2 regions of the Enterobacter sp. 3U4 genome follow, and region 2 is predicted to be linked to the other one. Evidence: predicted binding sites of a transcription regulator. Region 2 holds the regulator's gene; the other holds the start of a gene.
The links. Region 2 encodes Fur, which represses iron uptake genes when iron is present. Its sites were predicted from a motif close to ATAATAATGAGAACNACTATCAA; they were not measured.

Region 1: exbB (tol-pal system-associated acyl-CoA thioesterase) is a predicted target of Fur. The motif match lies at 6,591-6,613, and genes of this name have one in related genera.

Annotation. Positions count from the first base shown of each region.
Region 1 covers NZ_CP136665.1:57,433-73,694, reverse strand. The annotation lists gene RVY89_RS00375 (hypothetical protein) at 1-238, opposite strand, end outside; gene RVY89_RS00370 (methyl-accepting chemotaxis protein) at 364-1,911, opposite strand; gene RVY89_RS00365 (aldo/keto reductase) at 2,130-3,170, shown strand; gene RVY89_RS00360 (TIGR00645 family protein) at 3,293-3,781, opposite strand; gene RVY89_RS00355 (ESA_00282 family adhesion-associated protein) at 3,863-4,366, opposite strand; gene RVY89_RS00350 (hypothetical protein) at 4,470-4,874, shown strand; gene RVY89_RS00345 (cytoplasmic protein) at 4,876-5,325, shown strand; gene exbD (TonB system transport protein ExbD) at 5,368-5,793, opposite strand; gene exbB (tol-pal system-associated acyl-CoA thioesterase) at 5,798-6,529, opposite strand; gene metC (cystathionine beta-lyase) at 6,781-7,968, shown strand; gene yghB (DedA family general envelope maintenance protein YghB) at 8,112-8,771, shown strand; gene RVY89_RS00320 (AraC family transcriptional regulator) at 8,817-9,716, opposite strand; gene yqhD (alcohol dehydrogenase) at 9,911-11,074, shown strand; gene dkgA (2,5-didehydrogluconate reductase DkgA) at 11,180-12,007, shown strand; gene RVY89_RS00305 (transthyretin-like family protein) at 12,049-12,450, opposite strand; gene RVY89_RS00300 (YgiQ family radical SAM protein) at 12,565-14,739, opposite strand; gene ftsP (cell division protein FtsP) at 14,871-16,262, opposite strand, start outside.
Region 2 covers NZ_CP136665.1:2,644,846-2,661,107, forward strand. The annotation lists gene potE (putrescine-ornithine antiporter) at 1-284, shown strand, start outside; gene pgm (phosphoglucomutase (alpha-D-glucose-1,6-bisphosphate-dependent)) at 428-2,068, opposite strand; gene seqA (replication initiation negative regulator SeqA) at 2,093-2,641, opposite strand; gene ybfF (esterase) at 2,825-3,598, shown strand; gene ybfE (LexA regulated protein) at 3,727-4,014, shown strand; gene fldA (flavodoxin FldA) at 4,170-4,700, shown strand; gene fur (ferric iron uptake transcriptional regulator) at 4,992-5,438, shown strand; gene chiQ (ChiQ/YbfN family lipoprotein) at 5,579-5,905, opposite strand; gene chiP (chitoporin ChiP) at 5,953-7,350, opposite strand; gene glnS (glutamine--tRNA ligase) at 7,797-9,464, opposite strand; gene nagE (N-acetylglucosamine-specific PTS transporter subunit IIBC) at 9,634-11,655, opposite strand; gene nagB (glucosamine-6-phosphate deaminase) at 11,984-12,784, shown strand; gene nagA (N-acetylglucosamine-6-phosphate deacetylase) at 12,840-13,988, shown strand; gene nagC (DNA-binding transcriptional regulator NagC) at 13,997-15,217, shown strand; gene nagD (ribonucleotide monophosphatase NagD) at 15,263-16,015, shown strand.

The DNA.
Region 1 (16,262 bases), 2.2 Mb from region 2:
GCGCTTTTTGTCTGCCGGACTGTTTCATCTGGCGCTTGTCCTGACGGCAGTCGTGATTACTCTGGTTATTGTTCGCCACGCAGGTCTGCTTCACCTGCCGCGACGCGTCGCGGGTATCCTGCCTGACATCACGCGCTACGCGCCGTTCCTGCGCCTGCTGGGTCGCACTGGCGGAAACCGAGAAAAGCGTCAGAAAAATGAGAGAAAGGACGGGGATAAAAGATAACGATCTGTTCATAGCAACACCTCGTAGAAGAGAGCCCAGAACGTCAGGGGTTAGCAAAAGAATAGCAGTTTCAGCGCCGCTGAATGAGGAAGGCGTTAATAATATAAGACCGCACAAGGCGGCCTTATAACGCTGCATTACGCTGTCAGGCGGAACTTCTGTACCGAGCGCTGAAGATCTTCGGTCTGACGCTCCAGCGCCGCCGCCGCCGCGGAAACTTCCTCCACCAGCGAGGCGTTTTGCTGGGTAACGCCATCCATCTGGGTAATGGCGATCCCGACCTGCGAAATGCCCTTGCTTTGCTCCTCGGAGGCAGAGGCAATTTGCTTCATGATGGTCGTCACTTCCGTCACGTCCCGCAAAATCGCATCCATTGTGGTGCCAGTATCGCCCACCAGCTTCGCCCCCTGCTCGACGCGGGAAACGGAATCGGTAATCAGCCCCTCAATCTCTTTAGCCGCGTTGGCGCTGCGGCTTGCCAGGTTGCGAACTTCGCCTGCCACTACCGCGAAACCACGCCCCTGTTCCCCCGCGCGCGCCGCTTCAACCGCCGCATTGAGTGCCAGAATATTGGTCTGGAAGGCAATGCTGTTGATCACGTTGGTGATTTCAGCAATTTTCTTCGAGCTTTCCGAAATCCCGCTCATGGTGGTCACCACCTCTTCCACCAGCGAGCCGCCGCGGCTGGCGGTGGTTGAGGCCACATCGGCCAGCTGGCTGGCCTGACGCGCGCTTTCCGCGTTCAGTTTCACCGTGGCGGTTAGCTGTTCCATGCTGGCTGCCGTCTCTTCCAGCGCAGCCGCCTGCTCTTCGGTACGGGAAGAGAGATCGTTGTTACCGCTGGAGATTTCCGTCGCGCCGCGCCAGATATTTTCACTGCCGGAGCGAATCGTGCTGACCGCTTCGCGCAGGCTGTCCTGCATGGCGCTCAGAAGCGGCACCAGCAGGCCCACGCAGTTGCGGCCGAACGGCTCGATGGGCTGGCTGAGATCGCCCTGGGCAATCTGGCGGAACTGCTGGCGAATGCGATCCAGCGGTTTGACCAGCATCGCCACCAGGTAGCGGTCGGTGAAGAGCAGGATCAGCAGACCGATTATCGTGGCGACGATAATCACCGTACGGGTCATGCTTGTCAGGCCGTCCACCACCACGCGGGTACTGTCGAGCGACTTCGCGGCGGCATTGTTGAACTCTTCAGCCGCCGCACCGAACGCGCGGCTCAGCGGTGGCGTGACGTTGTTGGCCTGCTGGCGATAGCCGTCCAGCTCGCCCAGCTTCGCCTGCTGCATTTGCGGCGTCACGCCCTGTTCGAGCAACGCCTGCCAGGTGCCGATCACTCGGGAAGAGATCTGCTGATCCATTGGGCCTGGTGAGATCGCTTTCATCTCGGCCAGCTTCTTGCCCATGTTATCCAGCGCCTGCTGGGCAGAGGCTAAATCCGGCGTGCCGCCTGCGGCTTTGACTTCCATTGCGCGGCTCAGACGGGTTACAAAGCGGAAATACTGATCGTTGCCCTGGCTGAGCACCGTCATCTGTTTAACCAGCTGGCGATCGACTTCATTGCCATCTGAAACGCGAGAAAGGGACCAGGTGCTGTACAAGCCAACACCCGCCCACATTAAACAAAAGATCCCGAGAATCGCCAGCATGACGAAACGGATCGTGAAATTACGGAGCATATTCATAAGTCTTCCTTGCCGTGAGGGTGAGTTCGCCCAGAGGCGAGTACTACTCTCGTTATCGGCAGGAAAGAGGGAAATTATAACGTTTTGTGATCATTTTTAATTAGCGTGGCTTCACTAGTCGCACAGCCGCCGTTAACCATTATCTTCGCGCTTTGTGATGTGATAAGTTCAGAATGAAAACGACGTTTCAAAAAATTATCGATAAGAAAGGAGACATCATGTCCTGGCACCCTTACCCCGGCCGCTATGAGAATATGCAATACCGTTATTGCGGCAAAAGTGGCCTGCGCCTGCCCGCGCTGTCGCTGGGACTGTGGCATAGCTTCGGCCACGTCCAGCCTCTTGATGCCCAGCGCGCGCTGCTGCGAAAAGCCTTCGACCTCGGCATCACCCATTTCGATCTCGCCAATAACTACGGACCACCGCCGGGTAGCGCGGAAGAGAATTTTGGCCGCCTGCTGCGGGAGGATTTTGCCGCCTACCGCGACGAACTGATTATCTCCACCAAGGCGGGATACGACATGTGGCCGGGGCCTTACGGTTCGGGTGGTTCACGCAAATATCTGCTCGCCAGCCTCGACCAGAGCCTGAAGCGTCTGGGCGTCGAGTATGTGGATATTTTCTATTCCCACCGCGTGGATGAAAACACGCCGATGGAAGAGACGGCCTCTGCGCTGGCCCACGCCGTGCAGAGCGGAAAAGCGCTGTACGTGGGCATTTCCTCCTACTCAACAGAGCGCACACAAAAAATGGCCGAGCTGCTGCGCGAGTGGAAGATCCCCCTGCTGATCCACCAGCCGTCCTATAACCTGCTTAACCGCTGGGTCGATAAGACCGGCTTGCTGGATGCCCTGGAAGCAAACGGTACGGGGTGTATTGCCTTCACCCCGCTGGCGCAGGGGCTGCTGACCGGAAAATACCTGAACGGTATTCCTGAAGATTCACGTATGCAGCGTGAAGGCAAGAAAGTGCGTGGTCTAAACGAAAAAATGCTGACCGAAGCCAACCTGAACAGCCTGCGTTTGCTGAGTGAAATGGCGCAGGCGCGCGGTCAGACTATGGCGCAGATGGCGCTAAGCTGGCTGCTGAAAGATGCGCGCGTGACGTCCGTGCTGATTGGCGCAAGCCGCCCGGAACAGCTGGAAGAGAACGTTCAGGCGCTGGAAAACCTGCGCTTTACGGAGGACGAACTCAAGCGGATTGACCAGCATGTTGCGGATGGGGAGTTGAATCTGTGGCAGGCGTCTTCGGATAAATAGTGCGGGCTGATGCCCTTGCTCCTCGCCCCGTCCTCTCCCCAAAGGGGAGAGGGCGAATGGCCGCACCGAGCAGTCCCCTCTCCCCTCTGGGGAGAGGGTTAGGGTGAGGGGTAAAGTGTACTTCATTTCTTACTGATCTTATCCAGATACCCCATCACAAACGCTGACAACACAAACGTCAGGTGGATGATGACGTACCACATCAGTTTGTTATCCGGCACGTTCTTTGCGTCCATAAACACGCGTAACAGGTGGATAGAGGAGATCGCCACAATCGACGCGGCCACTTTATTCTTCAGCGACGAGGCATCCATTTTGCCCAGCCAGCTGAGCTTCTCTTTACGCTCGTCGATATCAAGCTGGGAGACAAAATTCTCGTAGCCGGAGAACATCACCATCACCAGCAGCCCGCCCACCAGGGTCATATCCACCAGCGACAGCAGAACCAGAATCAAATCCGCTTCGGCAATGGAAAAGATATTCGGCAGAACGTGCAGGATTTCCTGAAAGAACTTAATCGTCAGCGCGATAAGTGCCAGCGAGAGGCCAAAATAGACGGGAGCCAGTATCCAGCGGGAGGCGTACATGGCATTTTCAAAAAAGCGTTCCATAAAGTCCTGTTTGCAAAAGAAACCAGCGCCCAGTATATCTCAACGGCGCTGGCTGTTTGCAATAACTCAACGGTACGTCACTCAGACGTTGTCCGGGTTAACCTCGGGACGTGCGTACTCCGGCCAGACAAGCGCCACCAGCTCAGGATAAGCCTCCAGGCTGAATTCGCGGAAACACTGACGCAAATTTAATACGTCCAGATCGGAATAAGAGACCTTCTCGCCGTTAAGACAGCGCTTTTTGATATTGTCATAATATTTATAGACTGCTGAATTCAGATCGCTACAGCGACGCTGCGCCTCAAACAGTCCAGGCGTATCATTAATTTCCGACATTTTCATACGCTTAATTGTCGCGTGTAAAAAGTCGATATATTCGTGGTTCACCCGCCAGTACCAGACAGGCGTAACGGAGTTCATCAATACAGAGAAATGGTCTTCACCTTCCTCTTTTGTCATCAGTTCAGGTTGCGGGGGTTCACTGGCGTCTTTCGACACTTTCGTTTTATTGAACTCCTGCATCAATAAAAGCACACCAGCGGTCAGTAATAGTAATGTGATGACCGTAAAAAAGATGCTGTTCATGGGTAGGCTCCATTTTTTTTGATTTTAAATTTGCCTCATGATATTGTCAACGAATCTCACGCCTTTACCAACCCCACCCTGTTGAAATTAAAGGAAATTAAAAATGCTGCCCGACTATCTCGTCCCGGCTAAGTACCACATTACGCCTGTGGAACAGCAACCGACGGAAGCAGAAAAAGAGGCCAGTTTCACTCAGGGGAAAAGAAAGCTCTCTGATTTCGAGCCCGATATATTAATTGGTGTTTCCCGAACTGGCAAATCCCGAAATATGTTGCTGGAAGAGCACGATCGCCATATAAAAGAACGCTTATTTCGCGCCATAAAAATTGAAGCCTTTGTCCACCTGCTGAATGACCTGCAGGCCGAGGGTGAAATAGATGCCCAGAAACTAAGTCAAATATTGGCCGAGAAAACCGAACAAATTAATGATGCGGGCAATGAAATTTGGCTTAACTTAATTACGCGCGAAAAAAACAACCCAATTTTTTATAACCTGGGGGAAGATTAACGTGAAAGAAGTTAAAAACAACGACGTTTATTTGACTTTAGATGATAAAAAAAGTGATGAATTTATCTTAAAGCAAAATCTCGACGCGCTAAGAAACACAAAAAATGACGAGATGACGCGTATTACGCAAGACCTGGTATCGATCCCGGCGACGCTGGTTCGGCTGAAATGGCACAATCGCCGTGAAATTTATCCGCTGCAGGTCAAAGAAGAAATTTACGGCGCCGTGATGAATGCCATCATTGAAGAGCGTCCTGAGCTGAAAGAGAAGCTTCTGGGGCGTCTCGAGGCCAATTATCAGTATTTGCTTGCCAGAGAAATCGCCACCCTGCGCCTGACGCGCAAGCTGTCAGACGGTGAGTACCGTACCTCAAACGTCACCTGCGTGGCGCTGGATGAGGACGCGCTGGCAACCCCTTCGACTGCACCGACAGATAACAAAAACGCATAAACTGACAGGCATAAAAAAAGCCGGCTTTCGCCAGCTTCTTTATCACTTCGAGGCCGCTTTCTCTTCGCCGACCAGTCCAATCTTCAGGTAACCCGCCTGATGCAGCGTGTCCATTACCTTCATCATGGTTTCATAATCAACGGTTTTATCCGCACGGAAGAAGACCGTGGTGTCTTTCTTACCGCCCGTAAGCTGCTCCAGCGCGGGGATGACCGAGTCGGCCGTCACCGGGTCGTTCCCAAGGAACATGGATTTATCCGCCTTCACCGACAGGTAGACAGGCTTCTCCGGCCGCGGCTGGGGCTGGCTGGAAGATGCCGGCAGATTTACCTTCACATCCACCGTCGCCAGCGGCGCAGCCACCATGAAGATAATCAGCAGAACCAGCATGACGTCGATAAACGGCGTCACGTTGATCTCATGCATTTCGCCGTTATCGTCCAGATTTTCGTTTAGACGCATCGCCATACTATCAACCTGCGCGCAGTTTAGACGCCGCATGCACCGGCTTAACCGAGCTGGCATTCAGGTCGAGATCGCGGCTTTGCAGCAGCAGAACCTGCGCGGCAACGTCACCCAGCGTGGCTTTGTAGCTGCCAATCATACGCGCGAAGATGTTGTAGATAACCACCGCAGGAATCGCTGCAACCAGACCAATCGCCGTCGCCAGCAGCGCTTCTGCGATACCCGGCGCCACAACCGCCAGGTTGGTGGTTTGGGTCTGCGCGATACCGATAAAGCTGTTCATGATGCCCCAGACCGTACCGAAAAGACCGATGAACGGTGAGATCGCGCCGATAGTCGCCAGATAACCATTGCCGCGTCCCATGTGTCGGCCAACGGCCGCAACGCGACGCTCAAGGCGGAAACCGGTACGCTCTTTGATACCTTCGTTATCTTCACTGCCAGCGGAGAGTTCCAGCTCGTTCTGCGCTTCATTCACGAGCAGGGTGGTCAGGCTTTTGGCGTGGAAGGATGAGGTTATATCCGAAGCCTGATCCAGAGAGCGGGCTTCAGCCAGCTGCTGCTGTTCCCGCTTAAGGCGACGCTTCTGCGAAAGCAGCTCGGCGCTTTTACTGAAGAAGATAGCCCAGGTGACAACGGACGCCAGAATCAGGCCGATCATCACAATCTTAACCACGATGTCAGCATGCTGATACATGCCCCAAACGGAGAGATCCGTCTGCATCAAATTATTACCCACTCTGTATCTCCAGGACGCAAATCACAAAATCTGAGCGTAATAATATCAAAACGTCGTCGAATTGATAGTAGTTCTCATTAGTATTTGCATGGTGCCGTAATTTTCGCTCACTTTCCTTGCGCTTACGCAGTAAAAATTTCTTATGCGAATTTTTGATAAAATTTTCTGCTTATTCGATAAGCCTGCGGGTGCAGTTTTTTCCAATCGTGGTAGTCTGGACGTCCAGACGTATAAAAACAGGGTTAGCGAACATGACAAAGAAGCATCTTGATACCACGCTGGTACAGGCAGGACGCAGCAAAAAATATACTCAGGGATCGGTCAACAGCGTGATTCAACGCGCCTCCTCGCTGGTGTTTGACACCGTTGAGGAGAAAAAAATCGCCACGCGCAACCGCGCAAATGGCGGGCTATTTTATGGCCGTCGCGGCACGCTAACCCATTTTTCTCTGCAGGAAGCGATGTGCGAGCTGGAAGGTGGCGCAGGCTGCGCGCTGTTCCCATGTGGGGCGGCGGCGGTCGCCAACACGATTCTGGCGTTTGTGGAACAGGGCGATCACATCCTGATGACCAATACCGCCTATGAACCCAGCCAGGACTTCTGCACCAAAATCCTCAGCAAGCTCGGCGTAACGACCGGCTGGTTCGACCCGCTGATTGGTGAAGGCATTGCCGAACTTATTCAGCCAAACACGCGCATTGTGTTCCTGGAATCGCCGGGCTCACTCACCATGGAAGTTCACGACGTGCCGGCTATCGTGAAGGCCGTGCGCAGCAAAGCGCCAGAGGCGATCGTTATGATCGACAACACCTGGGCGGCAGGCGTGCTGTTTAAAGCGCTGGAATTCGACATTGATATCTCGATTCAGGCGGCAACGAAATACCTGATTGGTCACTCAGACGGCATGATTGGCACTGCGGTCTCCAACGCGCGCTGCTGGGATCAGCTGCGTGAAAATGCCTACCTGATGGGCCAGATGGTGGATGCCGACACGGCCTACATGACCAGCCGCGGTATCCGCACGCTGGGCGTTCGCCTGCGTCAGCACCATGAAAGCAGCCTGACGGTGGCCGAATGGCTGGCGCAGCATCCGCAGGTTGAGCGCGTGAATCACCCCGCGCTACCCGGCAGTAAAGGCCATGAGTTCTGGCAGCGTGACTTTACAGGCAGCAGCGGGTTGTTCTCGTTCGTGCTGAAAAAACGGCTAAATAATGACGAGCTGGCAAGCTATCTGGATAATTTTACCCTCTTCAGCATGGCCTACTCGTGGGGCGGTTTTGAATCCCTGATTCTGGCTAACCAGCCGGAACAGGTTGCGGCCCTGCGCCCCGGCGGTGAAGTGGACTTCAGCGGAACCCTGATTCGACTGCATATCGGTTTAGAAAATGTTGACGATCTGATTGCCGATTTAGCAGCAGGGTTCGAGCGTATCGTGTAGAGTGCAGGCTGAAAATGTACTCTCTGGACGCTTTTGTGGACACCACCATCAGAAAAGTCTGCATGAGTTGCGCCCGGGATCAAACCCGACGGACGAATAAGGGAGTACAATAGCGCTATATCTGCTGTTCCACAGGAAAGTCCATGGCTGTTATTCAAGATATTATCGCGGCGCTCTGGCATCACGACTTTGCCGCGCTGGCGGATCCTCACATCGTTGGTATTGTTTACCTCGTGATGTTCGCAACTCTGTTTCTGGAAAATGGATTACTGCCAGCCTCGTTCTTGCCCGGTGACAGCCTGCTTTTACTTGCCGGGGCGTTAATCGGGAAAGGCGTCATGGACTTCACGCCAACGATGGTTATCCTGACCTCCGCAGCCAGCCTGGGCTGCTGGCTGAGCTATCTGCAGGGCCGCTGGCTGGGGAACACGCGCGTCGTCAAAAGCTGGCTGGCGCAGCTGCCGCATAAATATCATCAGCGCGCGACCTGCATGTTTGACCGGCACGGCCTGCTGGCGCTGCTGGCCGGACGTTTCCTCGCGTTCGTTCGCACCCTTCTGCCGACGATGGCAGGCATTTCGGGTCTGTCGAACCGCCGCTTCCAGTTCTTCAACTGGCTGAGCGCTCTGCTGTGGGTTGGCGTGGTGACGACGCTCGGCTACGCGCTGAATATGATCCCCTTTGTGAAACACCACGAAGATCAGGTGATGACCTTCCTGATGGTGCTGCCAATGTTCCTGCTGGTAGCGGGTCTGGTGGGAACCATCGCGGTGGTGATTAAGAAGAAGTACTGCAGCGCGTGATCCCCTCACCCTGACCCTCTCCCCATAGGGGAGAGGGAAAAAAGCCTAAGCTCCCTGCATAGTTCGGATGCGTGACGCATCCTCTCCCGGCGTGACGCCGAAATAGCGCTTAAACTCCCGACTGAACTGCGAAGCACTTTCATAGCCCACCCGCATCGCCGCCGCACTGGCCTTCATGCCGTCGTGGATCATCAGCATCCGCGCCTTATGCAGCCGGTAGGTTTTGAGGTACTGCAGCGGCGAGGTGCTGGTCACCGATTTAAAATTATGGTGAAACGCCGAGACGCTCATGTTCGCTTCCGCCGCCAGCTGGTCGACGCTGAGGTTTTCCGTGTACTGGCTTTCGATACGCTTGAGCACGCGGCTTATCAGGCTGAAGTGGGTCTGTCGGCTCACCAGGGCGAGTAACGCACCGCCGCCCGGGCCCAGCAGCACGTGGTAGAGAATTTCACGGACGATCTGCTTGCCCAGAATGCGCGCGTCAAGCGGCCTCTCCATCACGTCCAGCAGACGCTCGATGGCGCAGAGGATCTCTTCTGAAAGCGTCGCCGAGTTAATCCCGCTCGACGCCATCGAAGGCTGGAAGAGTTCATCTTCGCCAATCTCCATCAGCAGCTCCTGCAGCTGAAGAATATCGACGTTGACGCGAATACCCGCCAGCGGAACCGCCTCTGTCGCGAAGGTTTCACATTCAAAGGGTAAAGGTACCGTCAGAAGCAGATATTCATTGGTGTCGTAGCGGAACACGCGCTCGTTGATATAGCCAATTTTATGGCCTGAAAAGAGAAAAACGATGCCCGGCTGGTACATGACCGGCGTGCGCGTTCCCGGCTGCGTGCCATAGAGCAGGCGAATGTCCGGCAGCAGGTCGCTGGCGCGATTTTCATTATCTATCAATCTCTTAATCTGCACAGTGAGCTGCTGGCAGATAGCCTCACGGTTCATCTTGCATTACTCCGGGTGCGGTTTTCGACGTTGACAGTGTGCGTTGTTTTCCGCGCTTTCTCCAGCGCTCTGTAGAAATGGGCAAGACATCGGCAGGAATGTGCATTGAGGGCGTAGCCCCGGACGGCCACAATGAGCAGCATCAGGTCGCCCTCTGCGCACCACGGTTTTTCACCCACTAAAGGGAACGAGCAATGAACAACTTTAATCTTCACACCCCAACCCGCATTCTGTTTGGTAAAGACGCTATCGCTGACCTGCGCGCGCAGATCCCTGCTGACGCCCGCGTGCTGATCACCTACGGTGGCGGCAGCGTGAAAAAAACCGGCGTGCTGGATCAGGTTTACAGCGCGCTGGACGGTATGGACGTGCGTGAGTTCGGCGGCATTGAGCCAAACCCGTCCTACGAAACGCTGATGAAGGCGGTGAAAATCGCCCGCGAAGAAAACATTACCTTCCTGCTGGCGGTCGGCGGCGGCTCGGTGCTGGACGGCACCAAATTCATCGCGGCGGCAGCGCACTACGCTGACGGCATCGATCCGTGGCACATCCTGGAAACTCGCGGCAGCGACATCAAAAGCGCTATCCCGATGGGCTCCGTGCTGACCCTGCCGGCCACCGGTTCTGAATCCAACAAGGGTGCGGTAATCTCCCGTAAAACCACCGGGGACAAACAGGCCTTCATGAACGAACACGTTCAGCCTGTGTTCGCCATTCTGGATCCGGTTTACACCTACACCCTGCCTGCGCGTCAGGTGGCGAACGGCGTGGTCGATGCCTTTGTACATACCGTTGAGCAGTACGTCACGTCTCCGGTGAATGCCAAAATTCAGGATCGCTTCGCGGAAGGCATTCTGCTGACGCTCGTCGAAGAGGGTCCGAAAGCGCTGAAAGAGCCGGAAAACTATGACGTTCGCGCCAACGTAATGTGGGCCGCCACGCAGGCGCTGAACGGCCTGATCGGCGCTGGCGTGCCGCAGGACTGGGCAACCCACATGCTGGGCCACGAGCTGACGGCGATGCACGGCCTGGACCATGCTCAAACGCTGGCCGTTGTGCTGCCTGCGCTGTGGAACGAAAAACGCGACACCAAACGCGCCAAGCTGCTGCAGTACGCCGAGCGCGTGTGGAACATTACCGAGGGTTCTGACGATGCGCGCATTGATGCCGCCATCGAAGCGACCCGCAGCTTCTTTGAAGACCTGGGCGTGCCAACGCGTCTGTCAGGCTATGGCCTGGACGGCAGCTCCATCCCCGCCCTGCTGGCGAAACTCGAAGAGCACGGCATGACCCATCTGGGCGAGCACGGCGACATCACCCTGGACGTCAGCCGTCGTATTTACGAGGCGGCGCGCTAAGCGTTTTTGTCTCCCCGACTTTCGTTTTTTGACATTTCGTCCAGACTTAATGCACACCCCATCGCCGGAGTCTCCCTCCGGCGATGCGCACCTGAAGGAGGAAAAATGGCAAACCAAACCGTAATCAAGCTGCAGGACGGCAACGTGATGCCCCAGCTGGGGCTAGGTGTATGGAAAGCCGGTAACGACGAGGTCGTCTCCGCCATTCATAAAGCCCTGGAAGTCGGCTACCGGTCGATTGACACCGCCGCCGCGTACAAAAACGAGGACGGCGTAGGTACCGCACTGGCCAGCGCCGGTGTCCCTCGCGATGAATTATTCATCACCACGAAACTGTGGAATGACGATCAAAAGCGTCCCCGCGAAGCCCTGCAGGAGAGCCTCGAGAAACTCCAGCTCGATTTCGTCGATCTGTATCTGATGCACTGGCCGGTTCCGGCCATCGACCATTACGTTGATGCCTGGAAAGGGATGATAGAGCTGCAAAAAGAGGGGCTGGTGAAAAGTATCGGCGTCTGTAATTTCCAGGTTCATCACCTGCAGCGGCTGATTGACGAGACGGGCGTCGCACCCGTGATTAACCAGATCGAACTGCACCCGCTGATGCAGCAGCGTCAGCTTCACGCCTGGAACGCCACGCATAAAATCCAGACCGAGTCCTGGAGCCCGCTGGCTCAGGGTGGTGAAGGGGTATTCGATCAGAAAATTATCCGCGACCTAGCGGATAAATACGGCAAAACCCCGGCGCAGATCGTCATTCGCTGGCATCTGGACAACGGCCTGGTGGTGATCCCGAAATCGGTCACGCCATCGCGCATCGCCGAGAATTTCGACGTCTGGGATTTCCGGCTGGACAAAGATGAGCTTGGCGAGATTGCGAAGCTGGATAAGGGTAAGCGGCTTGGGCCGGACCCGGATCAGTTTGGCGGGTAATACCTAAAACGAGCCCGGTCTTCCGCCGGGCTCGTTTTAATTTATAAACCGGACTGACATCTCGCTTCTCCGGGAAGGTCAGGCAATGTGCAAATAACGTTATACGCTTTCCCTTCAAGTTTATGCGGCCCACCGAGACCGCCGCCTGCTTCTGCATCATATTCCTTTCCGTTGACACTTATCTGGAGCGGGGTGTGATAAATCCAGTCCATCGGGCCTATTGGCAGAAAAAAGATCCACTCAAGCTGGCTCTGAAAAGCAAAACGACCGTTGTCGTCAGAAAGCGTTTGCTCCCTCTCTAATGTTATTTTAGCGCCAGAGACTGGCTTACCTGCGCTGTCGATTAGACGTCCTTCCACTTCTGGCTGTGTCTGGCGGTGCATTACACAACCGCATAACGTCAGGCTAATCAGCATCGTTCCTGTTAACTTCCTTATTTTCATTTTGGGCCTCCTATCCTTATGCAGAAAAAAGCCGGGTGGCGGCTACGCCTTACCCGGCCTACGCCCTGACCTGTAGGCCCGGTAAGCGCAGCGCCACCGGGCATTGTTACAGGTTTAACCGATCTTACGTTTTACGTTCTTCTTCGTTCCCGCCCCACCGTTCGAACGCTGATGCACAATCGGCGTGTGCTTGGTCAGCGCCGGACGCGTATTGCGGTTCTGGCGACGCGCTTCGCGCATCTCATCCAGCGTCGGGGCCGGTACCAGACAGTCGCGGCGCGAGCCGATCAGGTGTTTTTTGCCCATTTCTTCCAGCGCCTGGCGGATCAGCGGCCAGTTTTTTGGGTCGTGGTAACGCAGCAGCGCCTTGTGCAGACGACGCTGTTTATCCCCTTTCGGCACCACCACCTCTTCACTCTTGTAGCCAATCTTACTCAGCGGGTTCTTGCCGGTGTAATACATGGTCGTCGAGTTGGCGAGCGGTGACGGATAGAAGTTCTGCACCTGATCCAGACGGAAGCGACGCTGTTTCAGCCACAGCGCCAGGTTCACCATGTCCTCATCGCGCGTGCCTGGATGGGCGGAGATGAAGTACGGGATCAGATACTGCTCTTTGCCCGCCTGCTTCGAGTAGGTGTCGAACAGCTCTTTAAAGCGGTCATAGCTGCCCATGCCCGGCTTCATCATCTTCGACAGCGGGCCTTCTTCGGTGTGCTCCGGCGCAATCTTCAGATAGCCACCGACGTGGTGCGTCGCCAGCTCTTTGATGTAGCGCGGATCTTCCACGGCGATGTCGTAACGCACCCCGGAGGCGATCAGGATCTTCTTGATGCCTTTCAGGTCACGGGCGCGGCGGTAGAGGTTGATCGTCGGCTCATGGTTGGTGTCCATGTGCTCGCAAATGCTTGGATAGACGCAGGAGAGACGGCGGCAGGTTTGCTCCGCGCGCGGCGACTTGCAGCGCAGCATGTACATGTTCGCGGTTGGGCCGCCAAGATCGGAAATCACGCCGGTAAAACCCGGCACCGTGTCGCGAATCGCTTCGATCTCGTTGATGATCGACTCTTCCGAACGGCTCTGAATGATGCGCCCCTCGTGCTCGGTAATGGAGCAGAAGGAACAGCCGCCGAAGCAACCGCGCATGATGTTGATCGAGAAGCGGATCATCTCATACGCCGGGATACGTGCGTTGCCGTACGCCGGGTGCGGCACGCGCTTGTACGGCAGCGCAAAGACGCTGTCCATCTCTTCGGTGGAGAGCGGTATAGCTGGCGGGTTGATCCAGATAAAGCGCTCGCCGTGCTTCTGCATCAGCGCGCGGGCGCAGCCCGGGTTGGTTTCATGGTGCAGAATACGGGACGCGTGCGCGTAGAGCACCTTGTCGGCTTTCACCTTCTCGTAGGACGGCAGCAGCACGTAGGTCTTTTCCCACGGCTTCGGGCGCGGCGGCTGCACGACGATAGCCTTCGCTTCCGTTTTTTTCGGCTCTACCGGTTTGTTATCCGCACACGGCAGATCGTCGCCATACGGGTGTGGGATCGGGTCGATTTTGCCCGGCATATCGATGATGCGGGAATCCACCCCGCTCCAGCCCGGGAGCGCCTCTTTCACCATGATGGCGGTATTGCGCACGTCGCGGATGCTGCTCACCGGCTCGCCCTGCGACAGACGGTGCGCCACTTCCACCAGCGGACGCTCGCCGTTTCCGTAAATCAGCATGTCGGCTTTGGAATCCACCAGCACCGAGCGGCGCACGGTATCAGACCAGTAATCATAGTGCGCGGTACGGCGCAGGCTCGCCTCGATGCCGCCCAGGATCACCGGCACGTCCTTCCAGGCTTCTTTGCAGCGCTGGGTATAGACGAGGGTCGCGCGGTCCGGACGTTTACCCGCCACGTTATCCGGCGTGTAGGCGTCGTCATGGCGCAGCTTGCGGTCGGCGGTATAGCGGTTGATCATCGAGTCCATGTTGCCTGCGGTCACGCCGAAGAACAGGTTGGGTTTACCCAGACGCATAAAGTCGTCTTTGCTGTTCCAGTCAGGCTGGGAGATGATCCCCACGCGGAAGCCCTGCGCTTCAAGCATACGGCCACAAATGGCCATACCGAAGCTCGGATGGTCAACGTAGGCATCGCCCGTGACCAGAATGATGTCGCAGCTGTCCCAGCCCAGTTGGTCCATCTCTTCACGGGACATCGGCAGGAACGGCGCCGGTCCAAAGCAGGCTGCCCAGTACTGGGGCCAGGAGAAGAGGTCACGATCCGGCTGGATCAGGGAAATTGCGCTCATAATGCTTCCGAAGAAAAAATAGACAAAAGGGCGGGGATTATACGCTGGAACATTGTGGGAAATGAAGGGGTATTATGCGGGCTGTTGCCCTCACCCCAACCCTCTCCCACAGGGAGAGGGAGAAAAGCAATTTACGATGCCGGATTGACCAGCATCTGCCCTACCGAGCCCCTGTCCATCATCTCCAGCGTCTGGCTGTGGAACAGGAACGGGAAGTGCGGCCACGAAGGTTGACCGTAATAGACAAGCAGTTCAACCTGGCCGTCCACCCAGACGGTATCTTTCCAGCCGCGATCTTCCGGGAACGGCATCGCGCCGTTGACGTTGCGGATCAGGAATGACACCCCTTCAATATGGAACGACTGTGGCATATCTGAACGAACCGTCCAGCGTTCCCAGGTGCCCTGCTGCGCGGTGATGTCGATGCGGTTGACGTCCCACAGCGCGCCGTTGATGCCCGGGTCGTCGCCCAGGCTGATATCACGGCTGCGCACCGGCGAGCCGCTCATGATCTCCTGCGGCAGCAGACGCATTGGCAGGCTATCGGTCACCAGCGGCAGCAGACCGGTTGGACGCAGGGTCAGCACCAGGGTCGAGACAAGTATGCTCGACGGTTCAAAGAACCCGCGAATACGGTCGACAATGCTGGCCGCTTCACCGCAGGTGACAGACACTTCATCCCCATTGGTCATATCAATGAGAACTTCGCGACGTTCGCCCGGCGAGAGCGCCAGCTGTTTGACGGACACCGGCGCCGGTAAAAAGCCCTGATCGCCGGAGATCACGTGCAGCGGACGGCCATCGCTCATCTGCAGCTGATAGCGGCGCGAGTTAGACGCGTTGAGCAGACGCAGGCGCACCCAGCCACGGGACACTTCGACATACGGGCTCTGCGCGCCATTAACCAGCAGCGTATCGCCGACGAAGCCACCGCTGCCCGGCTCGCTGTATTCTGGCGTACCGAAATTATCCAGACGTTTGTCCTGGATGATAATCGGGAAATCATCCACGCCGTAGTGGTTTGGGATCGGCAGGGATTTGCTGACCTCATCTTCAACCAGCCACATTCCGGCCAGGCCGTTATAGATCTGCTGCGCCGTGCGGTTAGGCGTGTTGGCGTGATACCACAGAGTTGCCGCGCTCTGGCGAATCGGCAGAACGGGCGCCCAGTCGGCGCTGGGCGACATCATTCGCGCCGCGCCGCCAATTAACGGGCCAGGTACCTGTAAGCCGCTGATGGTCATGGCGACATTTTCAGGGGTACGGTTGCTGTAGATGAGCTTAACGTCATCACCATTCCACACGCGTATGGTCGGCCCAAGATAACGTCCGTTAATGCCCCAGACGGGCGCGCGCGTCCCCTGGGTAAAGGACCAGTGGCTACGCTGCAGCGTCAGGAAAAGCGGCTGACCGCGACGGGATTCAATGAGTGGCGGAATAGGCAGCGGCTGTTGCTGCCCGGCGGCGCTGGCTGTCAGCGGCATCGCACCCGCACAAAGGGCGATACCCGAAGCCTGAATAAA
Region 2 (16,262 bases):
ACAGCCAGTTCAACGTGCTGGTCAACCTGGCGGTCGTGACGAATATCATTCCGTATATTCTGTCGATGGCGGCGCTGGTGATTATTCAGAAGGTGGCGAAGGTGGATCCACGCAAGGCGCGCGCGGCGAATATCGTGGCGCTGATTGGGGCAATATACAGCTTCTATGCGCTCTACTCTTCCGGCCAGGAAGCGATGCTCTACGGGGCGATGGTGACCTTTATGGGCTGGACGCTGTACGGTCTGGTGTCACCACGGTTTGAACTGAAGAATAAGCACAGTTGAAAAAAAGCCCGGTGGCGCTAGCGCTTACCGGGCCTACGAGGTCAATGCAAAACGGCAACCCAAGGGTTGCCGTTTTTAATGTTTTCTCCCTCTCCCTGTGGGATAGGGTCGGGGTGAGGGCACCAGCCCGCACCAAACCGCACTTACGCGTTTTTCAGCACTTCGCTGACAATCTCTACCGCTTCTTTCTCAATCTGCTGACGGTGCTCAGCGCCGAGGAAGCTTTCGCAATAGATTTTATACGCATCTTCCGTACCGGATGGACGCGCAGCGAACCAGCCGTTGTCAGTCATCACTTTCAGACCACCAATGGAGGCGCCGTTACCCGGTGCCGCCGTCAGACGCGCGGTAATCGGATCGCCCGCCAGGGTGCTTGCGCTGACCATCTCAGGAGAGAGTTTGGACAGAGCCGCTTTCTGAGCTGACGTCGCGCTGGCCTGAATACGGTTATAGCTTGGTGCACCAAAGCGTGCCGCCAGCTCGTTATAATGTTCCTGCGGGTTCTTACCGGTGACCGCGGTGATTTCCGCTGCCAGCAGGCACATGATGATGCCGTCTTTGTCGGTTGACCATGGCGTGCCGTCGAAGCGCAGGAAAGATGCGCCCGCGCTCTCTTCACCACCGAAGCCGAAGCTGCCGTCGTGCAGACCGTCAACGAACCATTTGAAGCCCACCGGCACTTCCACCAGCTTGCGGCCAAGCGCCTCGACCACGCGGTCGATCATCGCGGAGGAAACCAGCGTTTTACCGACGGCTACCTCTTTGCCCCACTGCGGGCGGTGCTGGAACAGATAGTTAATTGCAACAGCCAGATAGTGGTTCGGGTTCATCAGCCCGGCAGGGGTGACGATACCGTGGCGGTCGTAATCCGGGTCGTTAGCAAACGCCAGATCGAATTTATCACGCAGCGCCAGCAGGCCCGCCATCGCGCACTCGGAGGAGCAGTCCATACGGATCGCGCCGTCTTTGTCCAGGTGCATAAAGCGGAAGGTCTGATCGACGTGATCGTTCACGATGGTCAGATCCAGCTTGTAGTGCTCAGCGATACGTTTCCAGTATTCGATACCGGAGCCGCCCAGCGGATCCACACCCAGCTTCAGGCCGGCTTTCTGAATGGCCGCCATATCGACGATATCCGCCAGGCCTTCCACGAACGGCTGAACCAGATCCAGCTCTTTCACATGACCGGACGCCATGGCCGCATCCAGAGAGATACGCTTCACGCCTTTCAGGTCATCAGCCAGCAGCGCGTTCGCACGATCTTCCACCACTTTAGTGACGTTGGTGTCTGCCGGACCACCGTTAGGCGGGTTGTATTTGATACCCCCGTCTTCCGGCGGGTTGTGGGATGGCGTGATCACGATACCGTCAGCCAGCGCGCCACCTTTTTTATTGTGTACCAGGATTGCGTTAGAGACCGCAGGCGTTGGGGTGAAGCCGTTGTTCTCCTGAACAATGACATCGACGCCGTTTGCCGCCAGCACTTCCATAACAGAGATGAACGCCGGCTCAGACAGGGCATGGGTATCTTTCCCCACGTAGCACGGACCGGTAACGCCGTTTTTAGCGCGCTCTTCCGCAATGGCCTGAGCAATGGCCAGAATGTGCGGCTCGTTAAAGCTGTGGCGCGCCGCGCTGCCGCGGTGACCTGATGTACCAAACTTCACTGCGTGTTCTGCGTTGCCCACGACCGGCTTCAGCACATAATACTGCGCGGTCAGCTGAGCGACGTTAATCAAATCGCTTTGTTGTGCAGGTTGGCCTGCACGGCTGTGATTTGCCATTACCGGGTCCTTCTGATGCAAGGGTTAAATTGTACCGCAAACCTTTTCAATCAATTCCGCCGGGAACTGCATGGACTGCATGATGTGTTCAATCATGCTGCATTTGCGGCCCGTATTGGTATTGGTGATCACCCAGTACGGGGTGCCAGGTACATGTTTGGGTTTGGTTTGATTGCCATTTTGCAGCAGCGTCTGCTCGTCGCCCGCGAAGTAGACGCGAGTACGACCGTGCAGCGACTCGGTCGCTTCAGCAAACGCTTTGTTATCCAGTGAATAAAGTGTCGACAGCACCAGCATAAAGCGGTTAACCGCCTTTTTCTGCTCCGCGTATTCATCGGAGAGCAGCAGCTCGCGCATCGCGCGCACTTTATCTTTTGCCGGCGTCACGGCAGGTTTTGCTTGTGCAACAACGCTTGGCTGAGACACGACATCTTTGGTGACTGGGGTAGCAGGCTGTGAAGCGGCGGAAATTTTAAGCATGCGCCGTAAAATGTCGGACGCGCTCTCCCCGATATGCCGCGTATGGCTGGCAATATACTGATAGAGTTCGTCATCAACTTCGATTGTTTTCATCTTAATCCAGTGCGATATCTTATCTGAATACAAGTCATTGGGATTATAAGGTCAAATCCCAACAGCGGATAGCGTCAAACCAGGTTGGCGGCAAAAGTCAGATTAAACTGGAACCTTGCAGCCGGGCGGCAGAATGGTCAACATGATACCCTAACCTGACATACGTAAAAAAAGAACTTTGCCATGAAATTGAATACCCGAGCGCAAACTGCACAATCGCCGAACAATAATTCTCCCATCGTACTGGTTCACGGGCTTTTTGGCAGCCTGGATAACCTGGGCGTGCTGGCGCGCGATCTGGTTACCGACCACGATATTTTACAGGTCGATATGCGAAATCACGGTCTTTCCGGCCGTTCCGACGAAATGACCTACGCGGCAATGGCGCAGGATCTGCTGGATACGCTGGATGCCAACGATCTGCAAAAGGTAACCCTCATCGGGCATTCAATGGGTGGCAAAGCGGTGATGGCCCTGACGGCGCTTGCGCCGGAGCGTATTAACGGCCTGGTGGTGATTGATGTTGCGCCCGTGGATTATGACGTCCGCCGTCACGACGAAATTTTTGCCGCCATCAATGCTGTCACCGAAGCGGGTGTCGCGACCCGCCAGCAGGCTGCAGCCGTCATGCGTGAGCATCTTGATGAAGAGGGCGTCGTGCAGTTCCTGCTGAAGTCGTTTGTTGACGGCCAGTGGCGTTTTAACGTGCCGGTGCTCTGGGACCAGTACAACAACATCGTGGGCTGGAAAACCGTCCCCGCCTGGCCGCACCCTACTCTCTTTATTCGCGGCGGAAACTCTCCTTACGTAACCGACGCGTACCGCGACGCGCTGCTGGCCCAATTCCCGCAGGCTCGCGCCCACGTTATTGCCGGTGCCGGGCACTGGGTGCATGCGGAAAAACCTGACGCCGTACTGCGCGCCATTCGCCGCTATCTTGCTGATACTACAAATTGATTAAAAAGAGAGCGACTGGAAGGCTGCGGGCTTCCAGTCGTTGGCGCGCCGTTATTGGTGATGTATGATGGCGCGCTTATCGCCCGGGCATTAGCAGGGCGGCGTGTTTCCCCCGAAGTCTCAGAATCATGGCCAAAGAACAAACGGACCGTACGACACTAGATCTGTTCGCGAATGAGCGTCGCCCGGGACGACCGAAGACGAATCCGCTTTCGCGCGATGAACAGCTGCGTATCAATAAACGCAATCAGCTTAAACGCGATAAAAATCGTGGGCTTAAGCGTGTCGAACTGAAGCTTAACGCCGACGCCGTCGATGCGCTGAACGAGCTGGCTGACGCGCGAAATATCAGCCGCAGCGAGCTCATTGAAGAGATGCTGATCGCCCAGCTTGAGACGTTGCGCGGCCAGGCATAAGTCTGAAAATTCCCTTAATTACCCTTTTCATGTAGCACAGAGTGCAGTCCTGCGCGATAGCAGTTTCCGCAGGGTTGCCAGTTCTGCTATTATTGCCCTTATCCGTGGCCGAATTGCGCCACCATACTATTAAGTTTCAAGAGGTTATTTTACTCATGGCAATCATCGGCATTTTCTTTGGCAGTGATACCGGCAATACCGAAAATATCGCAAAAAACATTCAAAAACAGCTCGGTAAAGACGTTGCTGATGTGCATGACATCGCCAAGAGCAGCAAAGAAGATCTGGAAGGCTATGACATTCTGCTGCTGGGTATCCCAACCTGGTACTACGGTGAAGCCCAGTGCGACTGGGATGATTTCTTCCCGACGCTGGAAGAAGTCGACTTCAACGGTAAGCTGGTTGCCCTGTTTGGCTGCGGCGATCAGGAAGACTACGCCGAATACTTCTGTGACGCGCTGGGTACCATCCGCGACATCATTGAGCCGAATGGCGCGGTTATCGTAGGCCACTGGCCGACCGCCGGTTACCACTTCGAAGCGTCTAAAGGCCTGGCCGATGACGATCACTTCGTGGGTCTGGCCATCGACGAAGACCGTCAGCCAGAACTGACCGCTGAGCGCGTCGAGAAATGGGTTAAGCAGATCCGTGAAGAACTGCACCTGGACGATATTCTTAACGCCTGATTTTTATCGCGGCGCAACGGCGGTTGCGCCCGTGCACCAGGTCAAACCGATTAAATTAATTGCTACAATCTTTTAACTTTTTCGCCCAGACCTGTACAATGTCTCCCTGATAAAATGTGGTTTTTCATTGAGCAAGTTTGTTGGTGATACCCCATTTTTATAAGCATATTTTGCCTGAGACTTGCAGTTTTCATTTAGCCATGGCAGTTCTATAATGAGACGCATTATCCCAGGTGCATTTTCTGTCACTTCCTACAGAAGTGAATCGTTTAGCAACAGGACAGATTCCGCATGACTGACAACAATACCGCATTAAAGAAGGCTGGCCTGAAAGTTACGCTTCCTCGGTTAAAAATCCTCGAAGTGCTTCAGGGTCCAGACAATCACCATGTCAGTGCGGAAGACCTCTATAAACGTCTTATCGACATGGGTGAAGAGATTGGGCTGGCTACCGTCTATCGCGTGCTGAACCAGTTTGATGACGCGGGCATTGTTACCCGTCATAATTTCGAAGGCGGTAAATCTGTTTTCGAACTGACTCAGCAGCAGCACCACGATCACCTGATCTGCCTCGATTGCGGCAAGGTCATTGAATTCAGCGATGATTCCATCGAGTCACGCCAGCGTGAAATCGCCGCGCGTCATGGCATCCGCCTGACCAACCACAGCCTGTACCTTTACGGTCACTGCGCTGAAGGCGACTGCCGCGAAGACGACCACGCGCACGACGCGAAATAATCAGTATTCATACTCTGAGCCAGCCGCAAGGTTGGCTTTTTTTTGCCTGTAAAAAGTCCGGTGGCGCTGCGCTTACCGAGCCTACGGGCTATGACACCTTTGTAGGACCGGTAAGCGCAGCACCACCGGGCGTAAAGCACTTATTTATTGTTATTGCGTATCTCGTTCCAGATCTTATCGCAACGCTTCGCCACTTCCTGATCGTTACCGGTTTTACGTGCCTGAATGCAGGCCTGGTAATCCATCACGCGGACGTTCTCCTGCGTCGCGAACTGCTCGTGTGCTTTCTCTTTCTTCAACACGTTCAGCACGCTCTGACAGGCTTCAATCTTCTCCGGCGATCCTTCCGCAGTATTAATGCAGGCGCTATACGCCTCCTTCAGACGGGTGTCCTCTTTCGGTGCCTGTGTCTGAGCGCACGCCACCAGCCCTGATGCCAGCAACGCGACGATTACGATTTTTTTCATCATGTACAGTCTCCATACCGGCGGGACTCAGCCCGCCGGTGCGTTCATCAGAAGATAGTGAATGGGGCGATAACCATGAATTTCACGTCACGTTCATCCTGGAAGATGTTGCCGTAACCGCCCGCGTAGCTCGGGATATCGGAGTGGTTGTCGTACTGGGTGAAATGCAGTTTGAACATCGTGCCTTTCGCGCGGCCATCCTGCAGGGTATAGATAGCATCCAGGCTGTAGGAAGACTCTTTCAGGCGATAGTTTGGATCGTAGTAAGCATCCGGTGTTGCCATGTCGGCAGGTTTTGCATCCCAGGCGTAAGCGTAAGAAGCGCCCACCGCCCAGCCAGGCAGGTTCCAGTTTTTCAGGTCGTACATTGCGCCGAAGAAGACCGCTTTCTCGCCGTCTGCGTTGAAGTCTGAGCGGTTATCCCACCAGATATCAAGACGACCGTTGGAGGAAGCGTAGGTCGGGGTCATACGCTGCAGGAAGTAGCCCTGCTGCCCTTCTGCTTTCACCCATGTGCCTTCCAGACGCAAATCAACCTGACCAACCTTGTAGCCAAAGGTGAGCGCCTGCAGCCAGGCGGTACCGTCGTAGATGTCGTTAACGCCACCGTTACTGACTTTATCGCGCGTACCGTAGAACTGGTAGCTGGTACTCAGCGGGCTACCCGCGACATCAAACTTATAGCTGGCCTTAGCAAAGTACTGATCGATATAACCTTGCGCCTGGCCAAATGCCGCTTCGAGAACCAGATCGTTTTTGAAGTCGTATTTCGCACCCAGAGAGTGGAGGTAATCGACTTTGGTTTTCTTATCGTTCTGGTAGAACTTGTCCATTTCAATGTGCCACGGTGCTTTGTACTCGTTGGTCCACATATAGGAGAAGCTCAGCGCACCCGCATCGCCGTAGTCAAAGTTAGCTCCCGCTTCCGCCCCCTGATAGGTACCCGGCATAAAGCTCCAGTGCGGTGCTAACAGGGTCTGGCCAGTTGGCTGAATATAACCGCCGCGCGCCCATACCGGACCGTATTTAAATTTCGCTGCGGCTTTGTAAAGGCTGATACCGCTCTTATCGCCAGACCAGTCTTCTTTATATGCTTTGTTACTGGAGGAGAAGGCGATTTCGTTCGGGTGGCCGCTGTCGCCGTTTTCCGCCATTTCAATCGCGGTGAACGCAGCAATATCCAGACCGAACATATCCGCGGCGTAGCCTGACTGGAAGTCCAGGTTGGCGTTCCAGGTGGAGTGCGAGAGGTTGGTTTTGTATTTATCTTCAGTGACGTCTTTACGGTCACGCTCACGTTGCCAGTAATAAATACCGCCCGTGAGGGTAGAATCTTCGATGAAACCCGCGGCTTTTGCCTCTGGCGCAATCACAAGTCCCGACATTGCTGTCACACCGGCAATAGCCAGCGCCAGCGCACTACGTTTGCCACTGAACGTACGCATAGATTATTCCTCTTTGACGAATTAAAACGCCTGAAACGGCGTAAATAAAAAAGACCAAATGGTCAGGGGTAGTTTTAAATACCCTCGAATTAACTACCGTCTTTAGGTTATTTTTCGCGACGCGAATTATCAATGCTTTTCAGCGGGCAAAAGTCAGGATTATGACGAAGTGCACATAATTGGTAGTGCTTTGTAACATTTACAGGAAGGCGAGGAATGACGGGGAATTATCAGTTATTTCAGTGGGTAGACGCGGTATTTCTTTCCTTTTTTGTAACCTTTTTGATTTTCGCTATCACACAAACTTTTTTTTAAAAAATAAGTAGCACCTCATTGACCTGTTATTTTCATGACGCCTCTTTAGGCCCGGGCTTAATATCCTGATCGTTAAATAAAAAAACGCCGCATAATGCGGCGTTTGTCTCTCATTGACCAGAACAGCAAAATTATTCGCCGATCTTTGTCCAGGTATCACGCAGACCCACGGTACGGTTAAATACCGGTTTTTCCGCGGTGCTGTAACGGCTGTCCAGGCAGAAGTAACCTTCACGTTCAAACTGGAACGCTTTGCCCGCTTCAGCGGCTTTCAGAGAAGGCTCCGCATAACCCTGCTTAATCACCAGCGATTCCGGGTTGATGGTTGCCAGGAAGTCTTCCGCCGCACCCGGGTTAGGCACGCTGAACAGACGATCGTACAGACGAATTTCTACCGGCAGCGCGTGGGAAGCGCTCACCCAGTGAATAACGCCCTTCACTTTACGGCCGTCAGCAGGATCTTTGCTCAGGGTCTCTGCATCGTAAGAACAGAAGATGGTGGCGATATTCCCTTCCGCATCTTTTTCGACGCGCTCGGCTTTGATGACGTAAGCATTACGCAGACGCACTTCTTTGCCCAGCACCAGACGCTTGTACTGCTTGTTGGCTTCTTCGCGGAAGTCAGCGCGGTCAATCCAAATCTCGCCGCTGAACGGCACGTCACGACTTCCCATTTCCGGTTTGTTCGGATGGTTAGGCATGGAGACCAGCTCGCTCTCGCCCTGCGGATAGTTTTCGATCACCAGCTTCACCGGATCGATAACGGCCATCGCGCGCGGGGCGTTTTCGTTGAGATCTTCGCGAATGCAGGATTCCAGAGAGGCCATCTCGATGGTGTTGTCCTGCTTGGTCACGCCGATACGTTTGCAGAACTCACGAATAGAGGCGGCGGTGTAGCCACGACGACGCAGGCCAGAAATGGTCGGCATACGCGGGTCATCCCAGCCCTCAACGTGCTTGTCGGTCACCAGCAGGTTCAGCTTACGCTTGGACATCACGGTGTATTCCAGATTCAGACGAGAGAACTCGTACTGGCGCGGATGTACCGGAATGGTGATGTTATCCAGCACCCAGTCGTACAGACGACGGTTGTCCTGGAACTCCAGCGTACACAGGGAGTGCGTAATGCCTTCCAGCGCATCGCTGATGCAGTGGGTGAAATCGTACATCGGGTAGATGCACCACTTGTTACCGGTCTGGTGGTGTTCTGCGAATTTGATGCGGTACAGCACCGGATCGCGCATCACGATGAACGGAGACGCCATGTCAATTTTGGCACGCAGGCACGCTTTGCCTTCTTCGAAACCACCGGCACGCATTTTTTCAAACAGCGCCAGGTTCTCTTCCACGCTGCGATCGCGGAACGGGCTGTTTTTGCCCGGCGCGGTCAGCGTACCGCGATATTCACGGATTTCGTCAGCAGACAGTTCATCAACATACGCCAGCCCCTTGTTGATCAGTTCAACCGCGTAGGCGTACAGCTGATCGAAATAGTCAGAGGAGTAGCAGATATCGCCAGACCAGTTGAAGCCCAGCCATTGCACGTCATTCTTGATGGACTCAACGTATTCGATGTCTTCTTTTACTGGGTTGGTGTCATCGAAACGCAGGTTGCACTGTCCCTGGTAGTCTTGTGCAATGCCAAAGTTCAGGCAGATGGACTTCGCATGCCCGATATGCAGGTAGCCGTTCGGCTCCGGCGGGAAACGGGTATGAATTGTGGTGTGCTTACCACTGGCCAGATCTTCATCGATGATCTGACGAATAAAGTTACTCGGGCGGGCTTCTGCCTCACTCATCGTGGATTCCTCAAAGCGTAAACAACGTATAGCGGCATATGATCTTATAAGCCGGACGTAGTGACAACCCTTAAAACGTCTCTGAAGAAAATAATGGGGGCTTTTGCTGCAAAAAAAAGCGGCGGAGGATATCCCCCGCCGCTTAAGGCATGACTCTACTCAGGAGCGATTACTTGCCTTTAATCTCATACAGCGGCGTTTGACCCGCAACAACCTGACCTTTGGCCTGAATGACCAGGCCGCTAAAGTCGTCGATGTTGCTGCAAACGACCGGACTAATCATGGAGCGCGCGTTGGCGTTCAGGAAGTCCAGATCCATTTCCAGAATCGGCTGCCCAGCCACCACTTCAGCGCCCTCTTCCACCAGACGAGTAAAGCCCTGGCCGTTCAGCGCAACGGTATCGATACCCATGTGGACAACGATCTCCGCGCCATTTTCGGTTTCGAGGCAGAACGCGTGGTTAGTGTTGAAGATTTTCACGATAGTACCGGCCGCCGGAGACACAACGGTTTTTTCCGTTGGTTTCACCGCCACACCGTCACCTACCGCTTTGCTGGCGAAGGCTTCGTCAGGCACCTGCTCAATCGCAACGACTTCACCGGTTACCGGTGAAACCAGCGCGGCTACCGTTTTGGCGTTGGGTACCGCCTGCGGTTTTGCAGCCGCTGGCGCGGCGGCAGGTGCGGCAGAAGCTTCTGCTGCGGCTACCGGACCGGTGGTTTTCATGGCGTTAGCAATTTTCTCTGCCACGAAGCCAACGATAATCTGCACGCTGGTTTTGTTCAGGCGGATAACACCGGAAGCACCCAGACGTTTGGCCAGCGCTTCGTTCACCAGGGAGGAGTCTTTAACGTTCAGACGCAGGCGAGTGATACAGGCGTCGATGCCGGTCAGGTTGTCAGAACCGCCGACAGCGGCGATGTACTGACGCGCCAGACCTGATACGTCCTGATCCTGAGCACCGCTCACGTTCATATCCTGACCATCCGCTTCGCTACCGGCCACAGCCAGCTCACGACCCGGCGTCATCAGGTTGAATTTGGTGATAGTGAAACGGAACACCACGTAGTAGATCGCGAAGAACACCAGGCCTTGCGGGATCAGCATCCACCAGTGTGTCGCCAGCGGGTTACGGGACGACAGCACCATATCCACCAGACCGGCGCTGAAGCCAAAACCGGCAATCCACTGCATGCTGGCAGCGATGAACACGGAGATACCGGTCAGCACGGCGTGGATCACATACAGAACCGGCGCCACGAACATGAAGGAGAATTCCAGCGGCTCGGTGATACCGGTGAAGAAGGCCGCGAACGCTCCCGCCATCATGATACCCAGCACTTTCGCTTTATTCTCTGGACGCGCGCAGTGGTAGATAGCCAGCGCAGCACCCGGCAGACCAAACATCATGATTGGGAAGAAGCCAGCCTGGTAACGACCGGTGATACCGACAACCGCTTTACCTGCTTCGATGGACTGTGCGCCACCCAGGAAGTTAGGAATATCGTTAATACCAGCAACGTCGAACCAGAACACGGAGTTCAGCGCGTGGTGCAGACCGACCGGGATCAGCAGACGGTTGAAGAACGCGTACACGCCCGCACCGACAGAACCCAGTTTCTGGATGTGCTCACCGAAGTTCACCAGACCGTCGAAGATCATCGGCCAGACGTACATCATGATGAATGCGACAACGATCATCACAAACGAGGTCAGGATGGGGACCAGGCGGCGACCGCTAAAGAAGGAGAGCGCTTTTGGCAGCTCTACGCTGCTGAAGCGGTTATACAGTTCAGCGGAGATGATACCCACAAGGATACCGACAAACTGGTTGCTGATCTTACCGAATGCCGCCGGAACCTGGTCCGCCGGAATTTTTTGGATCATGGCCACCGCTGCAGGCGAGCAGAGGGTGGTTAACACGAGGAAACCGACAAAACCGGTCAGCGCAGCGGCACCGTCTTTGTCTTTGGACATACCGTAAGCCACACCAATCGCGAACAACACGGACATGTTGTCGATAATGGCGGAACCTGACTTGATAAAGAACGCCGCCAGCGCGCTGGTATTACCCCAGCCGTTGGGGTCGATCCAGTAGCCGACACCCATCAGGATGGCTGCGGCAGGCAGCGTGGCGACCGGCACCATCAGTGCGCGACCAACCTTTTGTAAATAACCTAGAATACTCACTTTCTTCCCCCTATGAGACCCCGTTTAAGGCATGTTCTCAGCTCTGTTTTTTATTGTGTCACGAACGATAGATACCGTTGATGCTTCACTGGCATTGTGAGTGTGTGAAAAATTAATTCGTATCGCAAATTAAACGCGTACTTTTTGTGATTTTTGTCACCAAATATCGTTATTCACCCTCCCTTATACTGGCTAACAGCGAAAACTTATTTTATCATTCAAAAAATCAAGACGGATTGATCCGGCCTGAAAGTTTCCAGGTTACGCTTAAGTATCAGGTTCCGATAGCCATCCGCCCACTCTTCTACTTTAACTCTTGAGGTGAACAATGAGACTGATTCCCCTGGCAACTGCTGAACAAGTCGGTAAATGGGCCGCTCGCCATATCGTTAATCGTATTAACGCGTTTAAACCGACCGCCGATCGTCCTTTCGTTCTTGGACTTCCGACAGGCGGCACGCCGCTGACCGCCTATAAGGCGCTGGTTGAGATGCATAAAGCAGGCCAGGTTAGCTTCAAGCATGTTGTAACCTTCAATATGGATGAATACGTTGGCTTACCGAAAGACCACCCGGAAAGCTACCATAGCTTTATGCACCGCAATTTCTTTGATCACGTTGATATTCCATCTGAAAATATTAACCTGCTGAATGGAAACGCGCCTGATATTGACGCAGAATGCCGTCAGTATGAAGAAAAAATCCGTTCTTACGGTAAGATCCACCTGTTCATGGGCGGTGTAGGTAATGATGGTCACATCGCGTTTAACGAACCGGCGTCATCTCTGGCTTCCCGCACCCGTATTAAAACGCTGACCCATGACACGCGCGTGGCAAACTCCCGCTTCTTTGACGGCGACGTTAACCAGGTTCCAAAATACGCCCTGACCGTAGGCGTAGGCACCCTGCTGGATGCCGAAGAAGTGATGATTCTGGTGCTGGGCGGCGTGAAAGCGCAAGCGCTTCAGGCTGCCGTTGAAGGCAACGTTAACCATATGTGGACCATCAGCTGCCTGCAGCTGCATCCTAAATCAGTCATCGTCTGCGACGAACCGTCCACGATGGAGCTGAAGGTTAAAACGCTGAAATACTTCAACGAGTTAGAAGCCGAGAACATCAAAGGTCTGTAATTGAATAACCGCCTCTTCATCAAGAGGCGGCCGCTTTTTTTAACCGGGGGTCGTTATGTACGCTTTAACCCACGGTCGGATTTATACCGGCCATGAAATTCTGGATGACCATGCGATTGTTATCGCTGATGGCCTGATTGAACGTGTTTGCCCGCTGGCAGAACTGCCGCCGGAGATTGAACAGCGCTCACTCAATGGAGCAGTAATCTCCCCCGGTTTCATCGACGTACAGCTCAACGGCTGCGGCGGTGTGCAATTCAATGACACTGCGGATGCGGTGACGGTCGAAACGCTGGAGATCATGCAGAAAGCCAACGAGAAATCGGGTTGCACCAGCTATCTGCCAACGCTCATCACCAGCAGTGATGAACTCATGAAGCAGGGTATCCGCGTGATGCGCGAATACCTGGCCAAACACTCTAATCAGGCGCTGGGCCTGCACCTTGAAGGGCCATGGTTGAATATGGTCAAGAAAGGAACGCATAACCCGGATTACGTGCGTAAACCTGATGCGGAGCTGGTTGACTACATGTGTGCGAACGCCGATGTGATCACCAAAGTGACGCTGGCCCCTGAAATGACGGGTGCGGATGTCATCAGCAAACTGGCTGGTGCCGGGATTATCGTTTCAGCAGGCCACTCAAACGCGACGCTGAAAGAAGCGAAAGCCGGTTTCCGCGCGGGCATTACCTTCGCAACGCACCTTTACAACGCCATGCCGTATATCACAGGCCGTGAACCGGGTCTGGTCGGGGCGATTCTGGATGAGCCAGACGTCTACTGCGGCATTATTGCTGACGGCTTGCATGTCGATTACACCAACATTCGCAACGCTAAGCGGCTGAAAGGTGACAAGCTTTGTCTGGTGACGGATGCCACCGCACCGGCAGGTGCAAATATTGAGCAGTTCATTTTTGCCGGTAAAACAATATACTACCGCAATGGACTGTGTGTGGATGAAAACGGCACGCTGAGCGGTTCCTCTTTGACCATGATTGAAGGGGTGCGTAACCTGGTTGAACATTGCGGGATTGCGCTTGATGAAGTCCTGCGTATGGCAACCCTTTATCCGGCTCGCGCAATGGGCGTGGATAAACAGCTCGGCGGAATTGCACCAGGTATGGTTGCAAACCTGACGGCATTCACACACGATTATAAAATTATTAAGACCATCGTTAATGGTAACGAGGTCGTCACTGAGTAAGTAAAAGTATGACACCTGGCGGACAAGCTCAAATCGGTAATGTCGATCTCGTTAAACAACTTAACAGTGCGGCGGTGTACCGCCTGATTGACCAGCACGGACCAATCTCGCGAATTCAGATAGCCGAACAAAGCCAGCTTGCTCCCGCCAGCGTGACAAAAATTACCCGTCAGCTCATTGAGCGCGGTCTCATTAAAGAAGTCGATCAGCAGGCCTCCACCGGGGGCCGCCGCGCCATCTCCATTATCACCGAAACCCGAAATTTTCAGGCCATTGGCGTCCGTCTGGGCCGTCATGACACTACGCTCACGCTGTACGATCTGAGCAGTAAAGCCATTGCGGAAGAGCACTACCCTCTTCCGGAGCGCACCCAGGAGACGCTGGAGCATGCGCTGCTCAATACCATCGCGCAGTTTATTGAAAGCTGTCAGCGCAAGATCCGCGAACTCATCGCCATCTCCGTGATTCTGCCCGGTCTGGTCGACCCGGAAAGCGGCGTGATCCGCTATATGCCGCACATTCAGGTTGAAAACTGGGGGCTGGTCGACGCGCTGGAAAAGCGTTTTAAAGTGACCTGCTTTGTGGGCCACGACATTCGCTCGCTGGCGCTGGCAGAGCACTACTTTGGTGCGAGCCAGGACTGCGAAGACTCTATTCTGGTGCGCGTTCACCGCGGAACGGGCGCGGGTATTATCTCTAACGGCCGTATTTTTATTGGTCGCAACGGTAACGTCGGCGAGATCGGCCACATTCAGGTTGAACCCCTCGGGGAGCGCTGCCACTGCGGCAACTTCGGTTGTCTTGAAACCATTGCCGCCAACACGGCCATCGAGCAGCGCGTTCGCCATCTCCTTGAACAGGGTTACCAAAGCCGCGTCACGCTGGACGATTGCAAGATTGGAACCATCTGCAAAGCCGCCAATAAAGGCGATGCTCTGGCCTGCGAAGTGATCGAGCAGGTGGGGCGCCACCTGGGTAAAACCATCGCCATCGCTATTAACCTGTTTAACCCACAAAAAGTGGTGATTGCCGGTGAAATTGTGGAAGCGGAAAAGGTGCTGCTCCCCGCGATTGAAGGCTGTATTAACACCCAGGCGCTGAAAGCATTCCGCCAGAATCTTCCGGTGGTTCGTTCAAAGCTTGACCATCGCTCGGCGATTGGCGCGTTCGCGCTGGTCAAACGCGCCATGCTCAACGGAATTCTGCTGCAGCATTTGCTGGAAAGTTGATCGGACCTTATAGTAACGCCTTCTTTTTTTGATGTCGGACTGTCCATGACCATTAAGAATGTAATTTGTGATATCGACGGCGTGCTGATGCACGACAACGTTGCCGTGCCGGGTGCTGCGGAGTTTCTTCACCGCATCATCGACAAAGGAATGCCTCTGGTTCTTCTCACGAACTACCCTTCTCAGACCGGTCAGGATCTGGCAAACCGCTTTGCCACGGCGGGTGTCGACGTCCCGGACAGCGTGTTTTATACCTCGGCGATGGCTACGGCGGATTTTCTGAAGCGTCAGGAAGGAAAAAAAGCCTACGTGGTAGGTGAAGGTGCGCTCATCCATGAGCTGTATAAAGCAGGCTTTACCATCACTGATGTAAACCCTGACTTTGTGATCGTCGGCGAAACGCGCTCCTTTAACTGGGAGATGATGCATAAAGCTGCATATTTTGTCGCCAGCGGCGCGCGCTTTATCGCTACCAACCCGGATACGCACGGCCGTGGCTTTTATCCGGCCTGCGGTGCGCTCTGCGCCGGTATCGAAAAAATCTCTGGTCGTCAGCCGTTTGTGGTCGGTAAACCGAGCCCGTGGATCATTCGTGCCGCGCTTAACAAGATGCAGGCTCACTCTGAAGAAACGGTTATTGTCGGCGACAACCTGCGTACCGACATTCTGGCCGGTTTCCAGGCGGGCCTGGAGACGATTCTGGTCCTCTCCGGCGTCTCTCAACTTGATGACATTGATTCGATGCCGTTCCGTCCAAGCTGGATTTACCCCTCCGTCGATGAAATTGACATCATCTGATACCGAACCACGCCTCAGGGCGTGGTTTTTCATTTATGGCCTGCACAAACAAAACCTCATCTAACAAAAAGCGCGTTTTATTGCATAATCATCAATAAAAGAATTCATGGCGTACTCTTTTTTCACTATTCCGCAATCACTATTGCACTATTTCCGTTTTCACCTGTAAAACGCTTGCGCGCCCTGCCCCTTTGCGGCATTTTCATAAGCAAGCAACATTACAAAGCAACAGGGTTAACGGAGAAGG